3 regions of the Arthrobacter sp. StoSoilB20 genome follow, and region 3 is predicted to be linked to each of the others. Evidence: riboswitches for the same ligand, from Rfam matches in the RefSeq annotation. Region 3 holds a riboswitch; each other region holds the start of a gene.
What was found. A riboswitch is a leader RNA that binds a small molecule or an ion and turns the genes downstream of it on or off. The one in region 3 is predicted to bind thiamine pyrophosphate.
Positions count from the first base shown of each region.

Region 1: it holds a riboswitch for thiamine pyrophosphate, as region 3 does, so the genes downstream of both, thiD (bifunctional hydroxymethylpyrimidine kinase/phosphomethylpyrimidine kinase) here and LDN85_RS19295 (ECF transporter S component) in region 3, are expected to answer to the same signal.
Region 2: it holds a riboswitch for thiamine pyrophosphate, as region 3 does, so the genes downstream of both, thiC (phosphomethylpyrimidine synthase ThiC) here and LDN85_RS19295 (ECF transporter S component) in region 3, are expected to answer to the same signal.

Region 1 is NZ_AP024651.1:2,778,040-2,785,108, reverse strand. Features, by position in the region: gene ndk (nucleoside-diphosphate kinase) at 1-176, shown strand, start outside; gene LDN85_RS12545 (vitamin K epoxide reductase family protein) at 257-937, opposite strand; gene LDN85_RS12540 (Rne/Rng family ribonuclease) at 1,423-4,647, shown strand; TPP riboswitch at 4,785-4,882, shown strand; gene thiD (bifunctional hydroxymethylpyrimidine kinase/phosphomethylpyrimidine kinase) at 4,873-6,390, shown strand; gene rplU (50S ribosomal protein L21) at 6,769-7,069, shown strand, end outside.
Region 2 is NZ_AP024651.1:2,860,081-2,867,149, forward strand. Features, by position in the region: gene trmD (tRNA (guanosine(37)-N1)-methyltransferase TrmD) at 1-585, opposite strand, end outside; gene rimM (ribosome maturation factor RimM) at 586-1,140, opposite strand; gene LDN85_RS12955 (RNA-binding protein) at 1,272-1,514, opposite strand; gene rpsP (30S ribosomal protein S16) at 1,516-1,935, opposite strand; gene LDN85_RS12965 (hypothetical protein) at 2,172-2,609, opposite strand; gene LDN85_RS12970 (VOC family protein) at 2,711-3,538, opposite strand; gene LDN85_RS12975 (amidohydrolase family protein) at 3,660-4,739, opposite strand; TPP riboswitch at 4,824-4,931, shown strand; gene thiC (phosphomethylpyrimidine synthase ThiC) at 4,927-6,801, shown strand; gene LDN85_RS12985 (alpha/beta hydrolase) at 6,784-7,069, opposite strand, start outside.
Region 3 is NZ_AP024651.1:4,235,554-4,242,622, reverse strand. Features, by position in the region: gene LDN85_RS19315 (monovalent cation/H+ antiporter complex subunit F) at 1-33, shown strand, start outside; gene mnhG (monovalent cation/H(+) antiporter subunit G) at 23-415, shown strand; gene LDN85_RS19305 (DUF4235 domain-containing protein) at 513-773, opposite strand; gene LDN85_RS19300 (NUDIX hydrolase) at 809-1,579, opposite strand; TPP riboswitch at 1,990-2,126, shown strand; gene LDN85_RS19295 (ECF transporter S component) at 2,204-2,824, shown strand; gene LDN85_RS19290 (ABC transporter ATP-binding protein) at 2,824-4,416, shown strand; gene LDN85_RS19285 (energy-coupling factor transporter transmembrane component T) at 4,413-5,207, shown strand; gene LDN85_RS19280 (GNAT family N-acetyltransferase) at 5,291-5,890, opposite strand; gene LDN85_RS19275 (penicillin acylase family protein) at 6,008-7,069, opposite strand, start outside.

The DNA.
Region 1 (7,069 bases), 1.5 Mb from region 3:
TGATTGAAGGCTTCCGCTCCCTGGCCGGGACCACAGATCCCACGACGGCAGCACCGGGCACCATCCGTGGCGACTTCGGACGCGACTGGGGCCTGGCAGTCCAGCAGAACCTTGTTCACGGCTCGGATTCCGTAGATTCGGCAGAGCGCGAGATCAAGATCTGGTTCCAGGACTGATATCGCCCCGCCGTATTACAGATAAGGCCAATGTTCTTCGCGAACATTGGCCTTATCTGTCACTTCGGGAAAGATTCTCCCTAGGCGTTTGAACCCACGAAGATGTGGATGAAGGAGAAAAAGATGGTGGCGATGACGGCAACGTACAGGAGCGCCACGATGATCCAGCCCGAGTCGCCCAGCAGCTTTGCCAGGGCAGGCGGGGCCTTGATGACTCCGTGGGTGATGTTACGAATGGTCACCCAGACAAACAACGGAATCATGGCTGCCCACACCACCATGCAGAACGGGCAGAGTACGTGGATGGCGTAAAGGGCCTGTGACCACAGCCAAACAACGAAGGCAAAGCCGAGGGTAACTCCGGCCTGGAGGCCCAACCAGTAACCCCGTGAGAACTTCGCGCCCGCCAGAATGCCCATTGCCGTGGTGATGATGACGGCAAAGGCGACAATGCCGATGAACATGTTGGGGAATCCGAACACCGAACTTTGCGGTGTCTGCATGACGGCGCCGCAGGAAACCCACGGGTTCACGTCGCACACCGTGACGTGGTTGGGGTCCTTGAGGACCTCGAGTTTCTCCAGAACCAAGGCTCCCGAGGCAAGCCACCCGATCACTCCGGTAATGAGAAGCAGCAGGGCAAAGGGCTTGTCCCGGGCAGTCCGGGGGATCGGGGACTGTTGCGGCCCTGCCGGCGTGGACAAATCATCCGCGGAGTTGGTGGACTGGTGTGCCAGGTTTCCCCTGGCTGTGCTCGGCATCGCGGATCTGGTCCTTTTCAACGTATGGTCCGGCCTTGCCGGTATGGGCTCTTGGGAGGATTGTAACTCCGGAGGCTGGACAGTACCCCCAGCTTCCGGCTGCGGCGGCTCCGTTGAACCGCACGACACAGCGCCCTACCGTGGGAAGGTGAACGGGTGTGAGACAATGAGCATGGCCGGAACCCGATCCACATTCGGAATCCGGTCCGGTGACTTTGTTCCCAAGACCGCCAGTATGAGCTGGGCATGCCTGGATCCAGTGATCCTTGGAAGGCCCGCCATGACAATGGACGGCACCTGGTTGTGGCAGCAGAACAACGGGTTTCAGAACATTGGCGCCGGCCTTCCAGGGCTGCCGCACCCCAATGATGGTGCGAACCGGAAGGCATACTACCGACTTCTGTCAACGCCTGCGGGTTTTGACAATATTTGCCCCACTGGGCACCGGATGTGGCGGTGTCGCTGGGGCAGGAGTGTTGCCACATATGGATAATGACCAAGTTGTAGCCGTTAATGACGAGGCAGCTCCCGCGGAAACTGCGGAAGCGCCAAAGAAAGCCACCCGGACCCGGCGCAAGGCTGCGCCCAAAGTCGCAGCCGGGGTAGAAGCGCAGGCCGCCGAAGCACCTGTGGTTGAAGCCGGCGAAGCCGCCACAGCACCGGAAGCCGCCGAAGCTCCCGCTGCGCCCGTTCGGCGTACCCGCTCACGTAAGAAGACCGAACCTGCCGAGCCACTGCCGGGCTTGGGCGAGGAAGTTGCTGCCGCGCCGGAAGCCGCTGCAGGGAACCAGCCCGAAGCCGTTGCCGAACCCGCACCCGAAAAGCCGGTCCGCCGTCGTCGTACTGCCAAACCCAAGGCCGAGGCAGAAGCGCCGGTGGTTGGGGAAGCAGCAACCGTTGTGGAGGCCGCGGCGGAAACCGCCGTTGAACCCACGACGCCGGACGCCGGCTCCCAGCCAGCCGCGCCTGCCGCTGAAGCAGCCGGGACCGCAGCAACCCCTGAGACGGCTCCCCTTGAGGAAACCCCGGAGGAAGCTGCCGCTGCAGGTTCGTCCTCGCTCTTCCTGGAGCCTGTTTCCATCACGTCAATGATTTTCCAGGCCCCGGATCTCACCACTGTTCCCCGTGTAGCAGCCGTGGAGGAGAAGGAAGAAGAGCCGGAGGAAGAAACCGGATCCGGCGCAGAGGATGAGCTGGAGGATGCCGGCAGTCGTCGTCGCCGCCGGAGCCGTGGCCGCCGTGGCCGGCGCGGAACCGAGCGCGAGGAAAACGAGACCGAAGAGGGTGCCGAGTCCGAGGACGAAGAAGCTCCGGTTGCTGAAACCTCGGACGAAGGTGTCACTTCCCGTCGCCGCCGTCGCCGCCGCCGTGGTGACCAGGACCTTGAACTGACCGGTGGAACGGATGACGACCCGCCCAACACAGTGACGCGCGTCCGTGCCCCGCGGCCCATGACGGAGACTGCACCATCGAACCGTGTTGCCAGTGTCAAGGGTTCCACCAGGCTTGAAGCGAAGAAGCAGCGTCGTCGTGAGTCTCGTGAGACCGGACGCCGCCGCCAGGTGATCACCGAGGCCGAGTTCCTGGCCCGCCGCGAGTCGGTGGACCGCCAGATGATTGTCCGCCAGCGCGACGACAGAATTCAGATCGGTGTCCTGGAAGACGGTGTGCTTGCTGAGCACTTCGTTTCCAAGACCCAGCAGGATTCCCTGATCGGCAACGTATACCTGGGCAAGGTCCAGAACGTCCTGCCGTCCATGGAAGCTGCCTTCGTGGACATCGGACGCGGCCGCAACGCCGTCTTGTACGCCGGTGAAGTCAACTGGGATGCCGTCAACCTCGAAGGCCAGCCGCGCCGGATCGAGAACGCCTTGAAGTCCGGCGACTCTGTGCTGGTCCAGGTCACCAAGGACCCCGTAGGCCACAAGGGTGCCCGCCTCACCAGCCAGATCTCCCTTCCCGGCCGGTATCTGGTGTACGTTCCCGGTGGTTCCATGACCGGCATCTCCCGCAAGCTTCCCGACGTCGAACGCAACCGCCTCAAGCGCATCCTGAAGGACCGCCTGCCAGAAAACGCCGGCGTCATTGTCCGCACGGCTGCCGAGGGCGCATCCGAAGAGGAACTGACGCACGACATCAACCGTCTGCGCGCACAGTGGGAAGGCATTGAGGGACAGGCCTCGTCCACCAAGGTCCTGGCTCCGGAATTGCTTTACGGCGAGCCGGACCTGACCATCAAGGTGGTACGTGATGTCTTCAATGAGGACTTCTCCAAACTGATCGTTTCCGGCGACGACGCCTGGGACACCATTGAGGCATACGTTACCTACGTTGCCCCTGACCTGGTGGGCCGCCTTGAGAAGTGGACCAAGGACCAGGACATCTTTGCTGCCTGGCGTATCGACGAGCAGATCCACAAGGCACTGGAACGCAAGGTGTTCCTCCCCTCGGGCGGTTCGCTGGTCATCGACCGCACCGAAGCCATGACAGTGGTAGACGTCAACACCGGTAAATTCACCGGCAGTGGCGGCAACCTCGAGGAAACGGTCACCAAGAACAACCTCGAAGCCGCTGAGGAAGTTGTCCGCCAGCTTCGCCTCCGTGACATTGGCGGCATCATCGTCATCGACTTCATCGACATGGTCCTTGAGTCCAACCGCGACCTCGTCCTCCGCCGCATGGTTGAGTGCCTGGGCCGCGACCGCACCAAGCACCAAGTAGCCGAGGTGACGTCCTTGGGCTTGGTCCAGATGACCCGCAAGCGCATGGGCACTGGCCTCCTGGAGGTCTTTGGTGAGCAGTGCGAGCATTGCGCCGGCCGCGGCGTCGTCACCCACGACGAACCCGTTGAGCACCGCCGCGCCAACGTTGTGGCCGCTGAGCAGCACCGTCCCCACACCGAGGCCCAGCAACCCGCAGCACGGACGGAGCGCAAGCGTCGCCGCGGCAAGGGTGGCGGACAACCCGTCGCCGAGGCCCCCGCGCCGGTCCACACCGCACCGCCCGCTCCGGCTGCAGCTCCTGTTTCGACCGAGCCGCAGGACCCGGCCAAGCAGGCCAAAGCTGAGGCCACCCGGGCGGCACTGGCCACCATCGCTGCCGCCGCGCACGCAGCCCACCTGCACGACGACGAAGTTCACCGCGCGGAGGAGCAGGCACGGGCAACCGGTCAGCAGCAGGCAAGCGCCGGGCAGGCAGCCCGGAGCGAGGCTGGAGAGCCGGCCTCACGTGAATCAGAGCGGGAAGCAGCTGTCCGTGAAGCACGGTCCACTCCGGTCCTGCGTTTCGGTGGCGAAGAAGTAGCGCTGCCGATCGGTGAACACCACGAGGAACCGCCGGCAGCCAAGCCGGCCATGAGCCTGGACCTCCTTGCAGAGGCCTTCTCACACCTTGGCGCGGCTCCTGCCGAAAAGCCGGAAGAAGTACTCCCTCCCAAGGCAGCTGCCGCACCCGCGGTCGCCGTAGCCAGGCCTGCGGATGCAGGCCATGATGCTGCGTCGACGTCGGGCACCCGCCGTGGGCGTCGCAACCGCAGCGCCAGCCGGGCGCAGGGCGCCGCCAACGAAACCAGCGTCGAGCACCACGAAGCTACTGCTTCAGCTGCCGGTGGAACATCGCACGAGGCCAAAGCACCTTCAGAGCCAGCCACGAAGGCCGCGTCCGCGGAGCCCATCATCCTTGGGGTGGGCGTACCGGCCTCCGAGCTCTAGTATTTCGACAACAAAGGGCCCTGCAGTAGACCGTCGCCGACGGGTACTGCGGGGCCCTTTGCCGTCCGCCCCAGCGGTCATATCCGGTCTTCAGCGTGGCGAAGTTCCACGGCCGCTGTGCATCCCGGCTACGCTGGTGGACTGACACGGGGTGCCGGGCATTGGGCCAGGCTGAGACCAGACCCGTTGAACCTGTCCGGTTAGCACCGGCGAAGGGATGTCCCCATGACGTTATCGTCGTACTCTCCTGTGTACCCTCTGGCCGTTTCCGGACGGGAAACCCCCCGGGTGCTGAGCATCGCAGGCTCGGACCCGTCCGGTGGTGCCGGTATCCAGGCTGATCTGAAGAGCATTGCAGCCCACGGCGGCTATGGCATGGCGGCATTGACCGCGTTGACGGCGCAGAACACCAAAGGAGTCAGCGCGGTCCATGTACCCCCGGTGGAATTCCTGCGGCTGCAGTTGGAGGCCATCAGCACGGACATCGCCATCGATGCCGTCAAAATCGGGATGCTCGGTGACGCAGCGGTCATCGATGAGGTCCGCCGCTGGCTCGAGGAGGTGCGCCCCGCCGTCGTGGTCCTTGACCCGGTGATGGTGGCTACCAGTGGTGACAGGCTCCTGCAGGGATCCGCCGAGTCGGCTTTGCGTGCCCTGCTTCCCTTGGCTGACCTCATCACGCCCAACCTCCCCGAACTTGCCATGCTGTTGGGGGAGGCTGAGGCGGCCGACTGGGCTTCGGCATTGGACCAGGGAAAACGACTCGCCGCTGAGTGCGGCAATACAGTCCTGGTGAAGGGCGGGCACCTGGCGGGGTCCGAATGCCCGGACGCGCTGGTGAACACCAGCGGACTCCTGAGCCAGGACGTCATTGAGGTAGCCGGCCCCCGGGTGGATACACAGAACAGCCATGGCACAGGATGCTCGTTGTCCTCGGCGCTGGCCACTGTCCAGGCCCGTACCGGCGACTGGGAAGTGTCCTTGCGCGAGGTCAAACCGTGGTTGCTTGGGGCCTTGCTCAAGGCTGACAGCCTCGAGGTGGGGCTCGGAAACGGTCCGGTCCACCATTTTCATCACCAGAGGGTCCTGAGGCGTGGGGATTTTGCCGCGACGCTCTGGAAGGAAGCCACTGTGGAGCTGGAGGCAATCTACAAGCTCGGGTTCATTGAGGGCCTGAAATCGGGCAAACTCCCGGAAGCTGCGTTCAACTACTACCTCGCCCAGGACGCCATCTACCTCAACGGGTACTCCAGGGTGCTGGCGCGTGCAGGCGCTCTGGCCCCCAGCGAAGAAGAGCAACTGTTCTGGGCGAAAGCCTCGCAGCAATGCCTTGAGGTGGAATCGGAACTGCACAGGAACTGGCTCAGCACCCGCGAGGCATCCTCGGGGACCGGGCCGGTCACCAAGTCCTACGTGGATCATCTGCTGGCGGCCTCGGCCAGCGGCAGCTACCCCCTGGTTCTCGCAGCCATCCTGCCCTGCTATTGGCTGTACGCGGAGGTTGGCCAGCAGCTCAATGCGGCTTTTGTAGAGGCAGGGTCCCCGGCAGGGCACCCCTATGCGGACTGGCTCCGGACCTATGCCGACGAGGACTTTGCCGCGGCCACCAGGAATGCGATCAACTTCACTGACGCGGCTGCAGCTGCAGCGTCGGAGGGGGAGCGGGCGGCCATGGTGGAGGCTTTTGCCTTGTCCTGCCGCTACGAGACGGCGTTCTTCGATGCCCCCGGAGTTTTTGCCTGAGGGCTGTGGGAGAGGGCTTTTGGACTGGATCCGCAACTCGCCCACAGCGCGTCGCGGACCCAATCACGCTAATCGGCCTCAAACCCTGTAGGCTGTATGGGCACGGTGCCGGGAGAGTCCGTTTCATCTGGTGACGCAAGTCACGTGGTAGCCTCCGGACCCGGCCTCATTTGCAGCTGAAGGTCAAACTAGCGTAATCTTGATCTTCGGTGCTTACGCCAACACTTGGGTTATGCCCCTTGGAATTGTTCATGGGATGACTCGCGGACTTCGATCAGAAGTCCACGGCGTTGAGGCACAGCGCGAACCAAGCCTGATTCCGGTTCAAGGTTCCGCACGCAAATTTAGTTATAAACGTCGAGAGAAGTGAGTACCCAAGTGGTGTACGCGATTGTCCGCGCAGGCGGCCGCCAAGAAAAAGTTTCCGTTGGAGACTACGTAACGCTTAACCGCGTCCCCGGTGGAGCCGGCAGCACGCTTGAGCTGCCCGCCTTGCTCCTGGTTGACGGCGACAAGGTCACCTCCGCAGCTGCGGAACTGGCCAACGTCAAGGTTACGGCTGAGATCCTCGAAGACCTTCGTGGTCCGAAGATCGTCATCCAGAAGTTCAAGAACAAGACCGGCTACCGGAAGCGTCAGGGTCACCGTCAGGAACTGACCAAGATCAAGATCACCAGCA
Region 2 (7,069 bases), 1.4 Mb from region 3:
GTCATGGTCACGCCACGCCGAAGGCTTGGTATACACGGGGTACTCCAACAAGCCATCGGAATGGGACTCCTCAACCAGGGATTCCGGGTTGCCCACCACTCCGGGCAGGAGCCGGCCGATGGCCTCGACCATGGCCAGCACGGCCACTTCACCACCGTTGAGCACGTAGTCGCCCAGGCTGACCGGCCTGACAGTGAAGTGGTCCTGCGCCCAGTCGATGACCCGCTCGTCGATTCCTTCATAGCGCCCGCAGGCGAAGACGAGCTGCTCTTCCTCGGCCAACTCATAGGCCAGCGCCTGGTTGAACCTCTCCCCCGCCGGCGAGGGAACAATCAGAACCGGCTTGGAGCCTTCACTGGCCCCTGCCACCGATTCAAGGGCCTGGGCCCACGGCTCAGGCTTCATCACCATTCCGGCTCCGCCGCCATAGGGCGTGTCATCCACAGTCCGGTGCTTGTCGGTGGTGAAGGCACGCAAATCATGGACGTTGAGCTCGAGCAGACCGTCCTGGCGGGCCTTCCCTATGAGGGAGAGCTCCAGCGGAGCGAGGTATTCCGGGAAGATGCTGACAACATCAATCCTCATTCAGGATTCATCCCCTGCGCCGTCCGCGGGCTCTCCGGCGTTGTCATCATTGACTTCAAAGAGCCCGTCAGGCGGAGTGATCAGGATGTAGCCGTCCTCAACGTTGACCTCCGGCACGATTTCCTCGACGAAGGGGACCAGTATTTCCTTGCCATCGTCCGTCTTGACCATCAACAGGTCCTGGACCGGCATGGTGTTCAGGGCCGCAACCTTGCCGACTACCTGTGAACCGACCCGTGCATCGAGGCCAACGAGTTCGTGCTCGTACCAGCCTTCGTCGTCGTCTTCATCCTCAAGTTCTTCGGTTTCGATGAAGAGCTTGGCACCACGGATGACTTCGGCCGCATTGCGGTCCGCAATCTCATCGAAACCCAACAGCAGGATGTCCTTGTTCCACCGGGCACTGCGGATGGTCAAGGGGCCCGCCGAGGCAGGCTCCACGATGAACTCGGTTCCTGGTACGAAGCGCTCAGCCGGTGTGTCGGTAAGTACCTGTACGGTCACCTCGCCGCGGATACCGTGGGGTTTGCCGATCCGTGCCACCTGGAGCTGCATGGGTTCCTCTGAATTCTTGTTGTGCCCGCGCCGCCGGGCAGCCACGGTTGTGAAATGGTGGATAAAGCAATCCGGCCCCTCCACCATATTCGGTGAAGGGGCCGGACTTAAGACAAGCAGTGCTGAGCGCGTTACCGGCGACGGTCGGTGTCGACGACGTCGACCCTGACCTGCTCGCCACCAGCCAAGGCCGCAACCACAGTGCGCAATGCACGTGCGGTCCGTCCTTGGCGGCCGATCACCCGTCCGAGGTCCTCCTGGTGAACACGCACCTCAAGGGATTCCCCGCGGCGGTTGTTCTTGGCACTGACCTTGACATCCTCAGGGCTGTCAACGATCCCACGGACCAAGTGCTCGAGCGCTTCTGCCAGCAACTTACTCAGCCTCGGTGGTCTCTGCTTCAGCCTCGGCCGGAGCTTCCGCTTCGTCCTTCTTGGCCTTCTTGGTGATGGCTTCCGGAATGATGACGGAACCCTTCTCCGGTGCTACGAAGGCTTCCTTCGGAGCTTTGGTCTTCAGGGTGCCTTCCTGGCCCGGGAGGCCCTTGAACTTCTGCCAGTCACCGGTGATCTTGAGGATCGCGGCAACCTGCTCGGTCGGCTGGGCGCCAACGGAAAGCCAGTACTGGGCGCGCTCGGAAGCGACCTCGATGTACGACGGCTCTTCGGTGGGGTGGTACTTGCCGATTTCTTCAATGGCACGGCCATCGCGCTTGGCGCGGGCATCCATGACGACAATGCGGTAGTACGGTGCGCGCATCTTACCGAAGCGCTTAAGGCGAATCTTTACGGCCACTTTTGTGGTCACTCCTGTTTCTGAAACGAGGTGAACCCGACGTTCTGCACCCGTGGGGCGGGCCATACTGGACGGTTCGAAGGACAAGATACGAGCACGGAGAGAGGGGCCGCACCGATCGAGTACCTGTCTATTGTGCCAGATGCCCGGAGCAAATACGACTTACGCCCCGCGGGCCGGTGTGTTGTTGCCCACCTGCAGTGCAAGCAAGGGCACGCCCGGACCCGCGCCCGCGGCTATTCGGACCAGACGTAGAGCCCGGAACGCTCCACCTTTTCAACGTCGGTTGCCAAGGCAGCCAACTGCTGGACGTACTGGCGGGACTGGGCGGCGTCGAAAGGCATATCGTCCTGGGCGGCCCAGGCGGCAGCAACGTCGTCGAGGACGTTTGCGTCGCCTTCGCTCTCATAGGTGAGCAGTTCGGCCAGCGCCGTCACCATGGCCTCAGGAACGCCCAGGAGGGCATCGCTGGTGACGTCAACCAGCGCGAGTTCGTAGTCGGCACCGGCTGCGTGGACTGCCTGGCCGGCCAGGTCTCCCAACTGCTCCACTTCGAAGTCGGTAATGCCCTCGATCCTTACGGCAGGGCCGGTGACATCCGCGCCCTTGTCCAGGGCGGCTGCCCTCTTGAGTGCTTCATCGTGGGTGGCTACAAAGATTTCGGCAAAGCCCATGGAAAGTACTCTCATTCCTTCGTGCTGACGGGGCGGCGGCACGCAACCCGAACGGTTCCGCGCCATCACCGTCCAGCCTAGTGCAGCACGCGCGCCGCAGCTTAGCGGACCGCTACCCGCAGCTTGTTCCGCCAAGGATCTTCGAAGCGAAGCTCGGCGCCGGTGTGATGGTTCTGCACCCCGGCGGTTTTGAGTCGATCCGCAAGGGAAGCGATGTCGTCTGCGCCAGGAACCTCTATGAGTACTTCACCGAGGCCGAGCGTGTCCTTCCGGGGTCCGGCGCCACGGCTGTTCCAGACATTCATCGCCATGTGGTGGTGGTAGCCACCGGCGGAGACGAACAGCGCCTGCCCATGCCAGCCTGCGGTCTGCTCAAACCCGAGGGTCTCCACGTAGAACTTCCGTGCAGTGCCGACGTCGCCCACCTGCAAATGGACGTGTCCGATTCCCGCCGCCGCCTGGTGTTGGCCGGTGACTGCAGCTTCGTTGAGGTGCTGTTGCAGGAACCTCTGCGGCGGCAGGGCCACGTTGTCCATCACCACGTTCTTGCCATCCCACTGCCAGGATTCGCGGGGCTTGTCGTAGTACAGCTCAATGCCGTTGCCCTCGGGATCGGTGAAGTAGAACGCTTCGCTGACCAAGTGGTCGGCGCTGCCGGCAAAGGCGCGGGGCTCATATTCGGCGGCGGTTGCAATCGTTGCCGCCAGGGACGGCTGGTCCTGGAACAGAATGGCCGTGTGGAAAAGACCGGCTTCCCCGCGGCTTGGAATCCGGAGGCCCGACGCCGGCGCAAGGTGGACCACAGGCTTTCCGACGCGCCCGAGGTAGAGCCCGCCGTCCTGCTCGGCCACGATTTCCAGGCCGAGGGCCCGTTGGTAGTAGTCACTCATGACCTTCATGTCACCTACCTTGAGCATCACGGTGCCCATGGTGAGTTCGGCCGGCAGAAGATCCTGGCTCAGTGGTGTGGTCAATGTAAAGCTCCCTGGTCCGCGGCGCCGCTCGTCGACACCTTACATAGACTAAATTACTTGAAGCTTCAATTTATTCCTAACGGACTACAGAACCGCGAAGGACGATGTGCGAGAGGTTGGCGACGGTCTGCAGGTCCTGCCTCGGATCCTCCGAACACAGCACGACGTCGGCACTGGCCCCTTCGCTGATACCGTCCTCTCCCAGCCACGCCCGGGCACGCCACGCTGCAGCGTCCAGCACCGCCTCCGGCGGCAGGCCGGCGTCGTGCAGCTCTTTCATCTCATCGGCGATCCTGCCGTGCTTGATCACGCTGCCGGCGTCTGTGCCCGCGTAAATTTCCACTCCGGACTCAAAGGCTTCAAGCACCCGCTCGCGCCGCCGCTCCCACAGACGGACCATGTGGTCTGCATAGTGGGGAAACTTCGGCGCAGCCTGTGCGGCGATGTCGGGAAACGTGGCGATGTTGACCAGGGTGGGAACGATCGGCACCGACTGCTCCACCAAACGGGGAAGGTGCCGCGGAAGCAGGCCCGTTGCGTGCTCGATGCAATCGATGTTGGCGTCCAACATGTCATCGATCGTGTCCTCGGCAAAGCAATGGGCCGTCACCCTGGCACCCTCATCGTGGGCGGCGGAGATCGCATCCCTGACCACTGCGGCAGGGAATGAAGCAGCAAGATCTCCCACGCCGCGATCGATCCAGTCCCCTACCAGTTTCACCCAGCCATCGCCGTCGCGGGCTTCCTTCCGAACTGTCTCCACGAGGTCACCGGGATCAATTTCATGACCCAGGCCCCGGAGATAACGCCGGCTACGGGCAATGTGGCGGCCGGCCCGGATAAGGCGGGGCAAGTCCGCACGCTGCTGGACCCAGCGGGTGTCACTGGGTGATCCGGCGTCCCTGATCAGCAGCGTCCCGGCGTCGAGGTCAGCTTGGGCCTGGGCAAGAGTGGCCTGCTCGTCAACGGCGCCGCCCACGCCCAAACCGATATGGCAGTGGGCGTCAACAAAGCCGGGCAGGACCCAGCCATCCAGGACGCGGTCCGGCGCCTTCGCAGGGCGCACAAAGGTCAAAGTGCCGTCCACGGACCACATTCCGTGGCGTTCCTCGCTGCTTGAGACGAGCACGGGTCCGGAAAATTCGATGGTGGCCATGGGAAAAGCCTAGTCCGCAGCAGCGCCTTCGGAGCTGGGATGCTCATGTGACTGCGGGCCCGTTGGGAGCTGTGGTAGCTTCGTCTACGACCACACGGGAGCCCTTGCAGGGGCTGAGATCGGACTGAGGCAGTCTGCGACCGTTGAACCTGTCCGGGTAATGCCGGCGAAGGAAGTGAGCAGTCCATTGAGCACCACCAGTACACAGCACAGCCCTGCCCAAAACCCGTCCAGCACGGACGATATTCCATCCAGCACCGGAGCAATCACGCCGGAATCCGTGACCCAATCATTGAAATCCCACTCCCTTGCCTACCGTGAGGACCCGGAGAATGGAATCCGGGTTCCCGTGACGGAAATCGCCCTGGAACCCTCTCCCAACGGCGATGCCAACGAGCCGTTCCAGGTGTACCGCACGGCGGGACCGGGCAGCGATCCGGTGATGGGGCTGGAACCATTCCGGGCAGCCTGGATCGAACGCCGAGGCGACACCGAGGCCTATCGCGGACGGCAACGCAACCTGCTCGACGACGGCAGGTCTGCGGTTCGTCGCGGGGAAGCAACAGCGGAATGGAAGGGTGCCAAACCCGAGCCGCGACGCGCCGTCGAGGGTAAAACCGTGACACAGATGCACTATGCCAGGCAGGGAATGGTGACCCCGGAGATGCAGTTCGTCGCGTTGCGGGAGAACTGTGACGTTGAGCTGGTCCGCAGCGAGGTCGCAGCGGGCCGGGCAATCATTCCCAGCAACATCAACCATCCCGAGTCCGAGCCGATGATCATCGGCAAAGCCTTCCTTGTGAAGATCAACGCCAACATCGGCAACTCTGCCGTGACAAGCTCCATTGCCGAGGAAGTGGACAAGCTGCAGTGGGCCACTCAATGGGGCGCCGATACCGTCATGGACCTCTCCACCGGCGATGACATCCACACCACCCGTGAATGGATCATCCGCAACTCCCCTGTTCCGATCGGAACCGTCCCTATTTACCAGGCGCTGGAGAAGGTCAATGGCGAAGCCAACAAGCTGACGTGGGAGATTTTCCGTGACACGGTCATAGAACAATGCGAGCAGGGCGTGGACTACATGACCATCCACGCCGGGGTGCTGTTGCGCTACGTCCCGCTGACGGCCAACCGGGTCACGGGGATCGTCTCACGCGGCGGCTCCATCATGGCCGGCTGGTGCCTGGCGCACCATCAGGAAAACTTCCTCTACACGCATTTTGACGAGCTCTGCGAAATCTTCGCCCGATACGACGTCGCCTTCTCCCTGGGTGACGGCCTGCGTCCGGGCGCAACCGCCGACGCCAACGACGCCGCCCAGTTTGCCGAGCTGGACACCCTTGCCGAACTCACGCAGCGCGCATGGGAGTTCGATGTCCAGGTCATGGTGGAAGGACCGGGACACGTGCCGTTCCACTTGGTCAGGGAGAACGTGGAACGGCAGCAGGAACTGTGCAAAGGTGCCCCGTTCTACACGCTGGGGCCGCTGGTCACCGATGTCGCTCCTGGCTATGACCACATCACCTCGGCCATCGGAGCCACCGAGATCGCCCGGTACGGCACCGCCATGCTCTGCTACGTCACTCCCAAGGAGCATCTGGGCCTCCCGAACAAAGACGACGTCAAGACCGGCGTCATTACGTATAAGATCGCAGCCCATGCCGCGGACCTCGCGAAGGGACACCCCGGCGCCCATGAGCGCGACGATGCCCTGTCCAAGGCACGGTTCGAGTTCCGTTGGCGCGACCAGTTCGCCCTTTCGCTGGACCCCGTAACGGCTGAAGCCTTCCACGACGAAACGCTGCCGGCAGAACCGGCCAAGACAGCCCATTTCTGCTCCATGTGCGGCCCCAAGTTCTGCTCCATGCGCATCAGCCAGGACATTCGCGACGAATACGGATCGGCCAAGGCCCAGGAAGCGATCGCCGAAATGTACAGCGGGATGCGCGGCAAGAGCGAGGAATTCCTGGCCTCGGGCGGAAAGGTCTATTTGCCGGAACCTCAGGTACCGGGAAGCAAGGCCACCGTCAAGGCCGGCTCAGGAAGCCTGGATTGACAGGGCCCGTCCGACGTCGGCAACAAAGGAACGGATGATGTGATCTCCGTCCACTGAGTCCTGGGGCCGGTGTCCTCCCGCTGCGACGCGGCGGAGGGCGCCGGTTTCCTGGAGATAACCGGCAATTTCCTCATAAAGAGGCTCCCATCCACCCGTGAGGACCAGGGTGGGAACACCGGGCACAATGTGCAGCGGCGCTTCCCACGGCGGAGCCTGGAGCCTGAGCCTGCGGGCCGAACGCCGTGCTTCGGGAGAGTCCAATCCCCCG
Region 3 (7,069 bases):
GCGGAACGGAGGGAACAGAGCAATGAATCCTGACGCTACCGGCGTGGATGCCGTGATCGATGTTGTGACCGCTGTGTTCCTGGTGGTGGGCGCCTTGATGTCCTTGGGCGCCGCAATCGGCCTGCTCCGGTTCCCGGACCTCATGAGCCGCATGCACGCAGCCACCAAACCCCAGGTCCTCGGATTGTTCCTCATGCTTGCCGCGATCGGCCTGCAAATGCGGACGTGGTGGGTGTGGCCAGTACTGCTGGTGGCTTGGATCTTCCAACTGCTGACCGCACCTGTGTCCGCCCACATGGTGGGCCGCTCCGCCTACCGAACCAAGCACGGCCACCGCGAGATGCTCACCAAAGACGAACTCGAGGCCGTTGTGCAGCGGGCTGCCGCGGGACAAGAGCCCCGGAACGACCGCTAAAAGCTCCCAGCAAAACGCGGGGACGCTCTGTTCCCACTGGTGTTCATTCCATCAAGTGGAGGCAAAGCGACCCCGCGTAGTTGTCTGTAGTTGAGGGCTAGACGATGTCCTGCGACTTGGCGAAACGTGCAATGGCGCGCTGTGTGCCACGGCTGGCCAGCACCTGGATCAAGGTGCTGACGAAGGCCGAGATCAGCGCAAAGGTCAGCGCTGAACGCAAGGACGTTTCCATGTCGTCGTTGCCCAGGGGTGGTTTGTTGCCTGTGGCCTTTTCCCACCCTTTGTTGACGAGTTTGGTGCCGACGAAGCCTGCTCCGAGGCTCACTCCGGTACCCAGCAGCTTGAAGAAGAGGTTCATGGCTCCAGCCTAGTCGTCCGGGGCCGAGCCAAGTGTCAGCGGCGGCTTTCCCGCTCTTTCAGGAACGCTGCCAAGGACCCCACTGGGGCCAACACCGGAACGACGGCGTGGTCTGCTGACCACACAGCGTCCACGGTTTCAAAGCCGGCGATTTCCTTGAGCAGGTAATAAGTAGGCGGCATCAACTTCAGTGTCCCGGCCGCTTCCGCGTCCAGGATTCCGGCGACCGGCATCCACAAAGATTGCCAGGCCTCGGTGGTTTGATGCTGGGGCGCGGCCCCTGGATGTGGTTTGGCGACGTAGAAGTAAGTGTCAAAGCGCTTGGGCATGTCCGTGGGAGTAATCCAGTTGGCCCAGGGGCGGAGGTCTTCGGCACTGATCCTGAGGCCGGACTCCTCCTGGACCTCCCGGATTGCGGCGGTCAGGACCGTGCCGGCATTGGTTTCGGCCTGCGCGGAACCGGTGTGGAGGCCGGCGTCGGTGCTGGCGCCGCGACTGGGGCTTGGGCTGAGGCGTGATTCAGGGCCGGGGCCTGATCCGGTTCCGATGGAGCTGGAGCGCCAAGCGGCGGCGTGGCGTTGAAGCAGTTCCGCCGGGTAATCCCATCCTGACTCGTCTGCAACATCCACCCGACCTCCCGGGAAGACCACCATTCCGGCGGCGAAGTCCATGGTGCTGACCCTGTGCTGGACAAAGGCTTCGAGCCCGCCTGGGGCATCGCGAAGAAGGATGACACTGGCAGCAAGCCGGGGTTCCGACGGGGTGTCCTCGCCGGCAGGGTGATTCTGAGTGGGTAGGTCCGTCATGAAATGTGCCCCTTTGCCGCGGTGGATTCTGCTGATTCATTCTCTCAGGTCGGGTTGTGGGGCCTGTTGTGCGGGGTTTGGGGTGGGGGATGGGTGTGGAGCGGGCCTGGCAATGTGGGTGGGGTTTGTTGTGGGGCCTGTTGTGCAGGGTTTGGGGTGGGGTATGGGTGTAGAGCGGGCCTGGCAACGTGGGTGGGTTTGTTGTGGGGCCTGTTGTGCAGGGTTTGGGGTTGGGGATCGGTGTGGAGTGGGCCTCGCAACGCACACGCCGGCGCCAACCCGCACACGCCCGCGCCAACACGCCCGCCCCCCGGCCCAGCCAGCCAGCCCGATTGTGACCGCATGCCGGCAACACATCAGCGCCCGCGAAACCCACAGGTGTAAACTGAACCCGCCCATCAGGGCAGATTTGATAACGACAGGGGAGCGCCGCCGTCGGAGCCTGCAGAGATGCGGGAGACGCGAGGGCGCTGAGAGTGCGGACAGCCGCAGACCCTCGAACCTGATCCGGTTAGTACCGGCGCAAGGGAGTCGAGCTTCTCAGAGTGTCCGGATCCAGGCGGCGCAAGCCACACCCGGGATCCGGGGAGCACTTTCCCCTCCTGTAACCTCAGGAGGCAGAAAATGACCACGGTAAACGTGAAGAAGACCAGTTATAACTGGCGTGTTGTAGACATTGTTGTGGCGGCTTTGATCGCCATCGCGGGCGGCGTGATTTTCTGGGCTTGGTCCCAGGGTGCCGCACTGGTATCCATCCCCCTGAACGCAACCTACCCGCCGCTTACCGGCCTCATCGCCGGCGGTTGGATGATCCCCGCCGTGCTCGGCATGCTGATCATCCGCAAGCCTGGCGCCGCGTTGTTCTGCGAGGCCATCGCTGCCACAGGCGAACTCATCATGGGTTCGCAGTACGGCACCACGGTGCTGATCTCCGGCATCCTGCAGGGCCTGGGCGCCGAGCTCATCTTCGCGGCCTTCCGGTACAAGAAGTTCAACCTGCCCGCCGCCCTCCTCGCCGGTGCCGGTGCCGGGCTCTTCTGCGGCCTGAACGACTCCTTCCTCCCGTGGGGCTGGAACATCGCCTACGAAGCCATCGACAAGCTCACCTACATCACGTTCACCACGATCTCTGGCGCTGTGATCGCAGGCGGACTGTCCTGGATCGCCACCCGCGGCTTGGCAAAGACCGGCGTCCTGAGTTCGTTCGCCTCCCGCAAGGCCGCTTCGGAGCCAGTTTTCAACTGATGCGCGCCACCAACAGCGGCGCGGTGAGGCCGGCCGCCATCTCCGCCGAGGGCTGGGGCTGGCGGCATGCCGGCCGGGCCGCCCCCGCAATTGAGGGCCTGGATCTCCGGATTGAGCCGGGGGAGCGGGTCCTGTTGCTGGGGCCCTCGGGCGCCGGTAAATCGACGCTCCTGCATGCCCTTGCTGGGGTCCTGGGCGACGAGGAAGACGACTCGGATGAAACCGGCTCGCTGCTGATCGACGGCGTTGCGCCCCGCGGGCAGCGTGGCCGCGCCGGATTGATGCAGCAGGACCCGGAAACGCAGGTGGTCCTCTCCCGCGTGGGCGATGACGTGGCCTTCGGCGCAGAAAACCTTGCCGTTCCGCGCGAGGAGATCTGGTCCCGTGTCCATGAAGCGCTCGACGACGTGGGGTTGCGAACCGCTGCCGGCGGCGGTTTGGCGTTGGACCACCCGACGGCGGCACTCTCCGGTGGCCAGAAGCAGCGCCTTGCACTGGCAGGCATTTTGGCGATGCGGCCCGGTTTGATCCTTTTGGACGAGCCCACGGCCAACCTGGACCCGGCAGGGGTGCTGGAGGTCCGCGACGCGGTCAAGCGCAGCCTGGACAAGACCGGAGCGACCATGGTGGTGGTGGAACACCGCGTGTCCGTGTGGAAGGACCTGGTGGACCGGATCGTGGTCCTGGCGCCAGGGTCGGGCGCGGCTGCGGCGGCAATCCGTGGCTCAGCCACAGCCACAGCCGGGGTGCTCCTGGACGGACCCCCGGATCAGGTCCTGTCCGAGGCCCGCACCATGCTGATGGCGGCCGGCGTATGGGTGCCGGGGTACGTTCCGGCAACCCGGACGCGGCACAACCAGCCCGAAACCGCACAACTGCTCCTGGCAGCACAGGACCTTTCAGTTTCCAGGGAAAAAGCCCGGCGCAAGGGTTTCAGGACCATCCCGCCTGTGCCGGTGCAGACGGGGATCACCGCACAGGTCCGGGCTGGCCAGGCGTTGACCATCACCGGCCCGAACGGGGCCGGCAAGTCCACGTTCGCGCTCACGTTGGCCGGCCTTTTGGCGCCGGTGGACGGCACTGTGAGTGCCGCCGTCGAGCTTTCCGAGGGAGCTGGAATTGATCCGTTCAAGTGGAAAGCGGACCAGCTGATTTCACGGATCGGAACGGTGTTCCAGGAACCGGAGCACCAGTTTGTCACGGGCAAGGTCCTGGACGAGCTCATGTTTGGTCCAAGGCATCTGGGCCACGGTGAGGAACGCGTGGATGAGTTGCTGGAGCGGTTGCGTCTCACCCATCTCGTGGACGCCAACCCGTACACACTGTCCGGGGGCGAGAAGCGACGGCTTTCGGTGGCCACGGTGCTGGCCGCGCATCCCAAAGTCCTGGTGCTCGACGAGCCCACCTTTGGCCAGGACGCCAATACATGGGCCGAGCTGGCCTCGTTCCTTTCTGAGCTGCTGGATGCCGGAACCGCGGTTGTCTCGGTGACACATGACCAGGAGTTCAGCGCCGTGCTGGGTGGAACCGAATTGCGCCTGGGCACGAGCCAACAAGGCGAATCCACGCATCAGGCGGCGGGTGCAGCATGAGGGATGCCCTGAATCTGCGCGGGAATCATGCCCTCCTCACGCGTGCAAACCCCTTGGCCAAGTTCGTGTCCGTTTTCCTGATTTCGCTGGTGTTGGCCCTTTCCATCGACTGGGTCTCGGCGTCCGCAGCGCTGGTTGCGGAACTTGCCGTGTTTCCGCTTGCCGGGCTCACGCTCAGGCTGCTGTGGCAACGGGCGTGGCCCCTGATCATCGCGGCGGCCATCGGCGGCTGGAGCACGGCGATTGTGGCGGCGGACAGCGGCGCTGTACTGCTCGACGTCGGACTCTGGTCCATCAGCGAAGGTTCCCTTGAACTGGGGCTGGGTTTCATGTTGCGCGGTTTGGCGATCGCCTTGCCCGCCATCTTGTTGATGACGTGCACCGACCCTACTGACCTGGCCGATGCGCTGGCGCAGAAGGCAAGGTTGCCGCACCGCTTTGTCCTGGGATCCTTGGCCGCGATGAGGCTGGTGGGGTTGATGGCCGAGGAGTGGCAAACCATCGGGATGGCCCGCCGCGCCCGCGGAGTCGGTTCCCAGGGCAGCCCGTTCCAGCGGCTGAAGGCAACGCTGGGCCAGAGCTTCGGTTTATTGGTCCAGGCTGTTCGCCGGGCATCCCGGCTGGCGGTGACTATGGAAGCGCGCGGTTTCGGTGGCGGACAGCGGACGTGGGCGCGCGAATCCACTTACTCGTTGCTCGACGTCTGGGTGCTCCTGGGTGGCTTGGTGATCGCAGCCGGCGCCGTGCTGGCAGCTGTTGGTGCGGGAACGTGGAGCTTCGTCTGGCGCTAGTGCTTTCATGCACTGGCGCTCCGGGCACCAAGAGTGCCGCCGGCTTTTTTGGGGCCGGCGGCACTTCGCTTTTTCGGCGGCGCTTACAGTGCCTGTTGGTCCTGGATCTCGTCGAATCCTGAACGGGTAAGAAAACCCAACTGGGCTTCCTTCTCCGCAAGCTGAATGATCGGCCCCAGCTCAAAGCAGGTCGCTTCCAAACGACGCAGGGCTTTGGCGTTGCGTGAGTCCGGTTCCACCACAATCCGGTCCTTGCCCGGCAGGGAGAACATGTACTTGATGAGGGCTGTCCCGAGCTTCGGCGTGAAGTGCGGGATGGGCCGTGTGGCCGGGGCCAGGAGCAGGTGCATGCCGATGTCGGCCTCCCGGGCGGGGTAGGCCTCGCCTACGGGGTCGTGCAAGGGCTCGTAGGTCTGGAAGAGTGCCAAGGGCTCGCCATCAAGGATGGCCAGGAAAGCGTGGTGGGTGTCCAAAGAATCAAGGAACTCATAAATCCCCTGGACTTCTTCACGGGTATTTTCCGTCATTCCCCAGAACTTTGCCCGGGGCTGCGTGACCCACTCAAAGATGAGATCGATGTCCTCGGCGGGGATCAGCGGGACGATGCGCAGCGCGCCCCATCCTTCGAGGTCCTCGGAGTAGGTGGTGGTGCGGACGGAGAAGTCCTGGGTGGTGGTGGTCATGGCTTCCTTCGGGGCTGATGCGTGGCTGATGCGGTGCAGGCGAGGTGCTGGTGCGGTGCAGGTGAGGTGCTGATGCGTGGCTGGTGCGGTGGTGGTGTGGGAGTAGCGCGGGCTGGGTCAGTCTTTGAAGAGTTCATGCCAGTCGGTGACTACCGGGGCCAGTTCCCCGGCAGCCCAGAGCGGGAGCTGGTCGGCAAAGTGCTCGTGGTCAGGCGTGCCGGAGGCTCCGAATGGGACGATCCAACGGCTGTTGCGCCGCTCGGACAAATCCCACACGTAGCGGGCCACAGGTCCACGGAAGCTTCGGTCATCAACGCCGGGCAGGCTCTCGGTGCAGAGCACGCAGCCCGTATCTCCTGCCAGCCCGGCCGTGGGCGCCGCTGAAGCAAGTGGACCGGGAAGGACATGAACGGCCAACAGGGTGTGGCGGTCGCCCCAGGAGAGCACCCGGGGTTCCTGTACCGCAACGTCCTCAAGGGCTGCAGCAGCTTCCGCCGGGACGTCGATGCCAAGTTCGGAACCACGAACCAGCAGGGTTTCCAGGGCGAAGCCGATGCGGGACGCCACTGAAAGCCAGGGGCCGAACAACGGCGAGTAGCCCGTAGGCGCGTCCAAGGGTACCAGCGCGGAATGCCGTGCCAGCCGCCGGACCAGCTGCCCCCGCCAGGCCGCAAACACCGCGGCATGCCGGCTTTCGGCGTCCATGCGGCCGTCCCAGTCCAGCAACAGTGAACGCAGGACCTCCGCGTCGGGGGACAAATGGTCCTCCCCGGACGAACCCTCCGCCGTGGACAAACCGGCATCCCCGGACGAACCCTCCCCGGACGAACCATCCCCGGACGAACCCTCCCCGGACGATTCATCCGCAGCCAGTCCGGAGAGCAACGAACGGAACAGCGGCCAAGGTCCCAGCAGGGTGTCCGTGTGGATGGCTTGCATGTCACCCACGGACAACGGCCCCGACGCCGACGCCAGATCGAGCAGTTCACGGATGCGGGCGGCCCGATGCGCAGGGGCGAACTCCATGGCCACGGCGTCGCCTCCTCCGGCCGCGCGGTCATTCGCGCTCACGGCAAACTGCTCCACGTCGGTGCGGGGCAGGAAGACGTACTGCTGCTCCCACTGGTGACGGGGCGAGAAGGCCGGAGCCGGAAGGCGACGGTTTGCCGGATTGCGCTG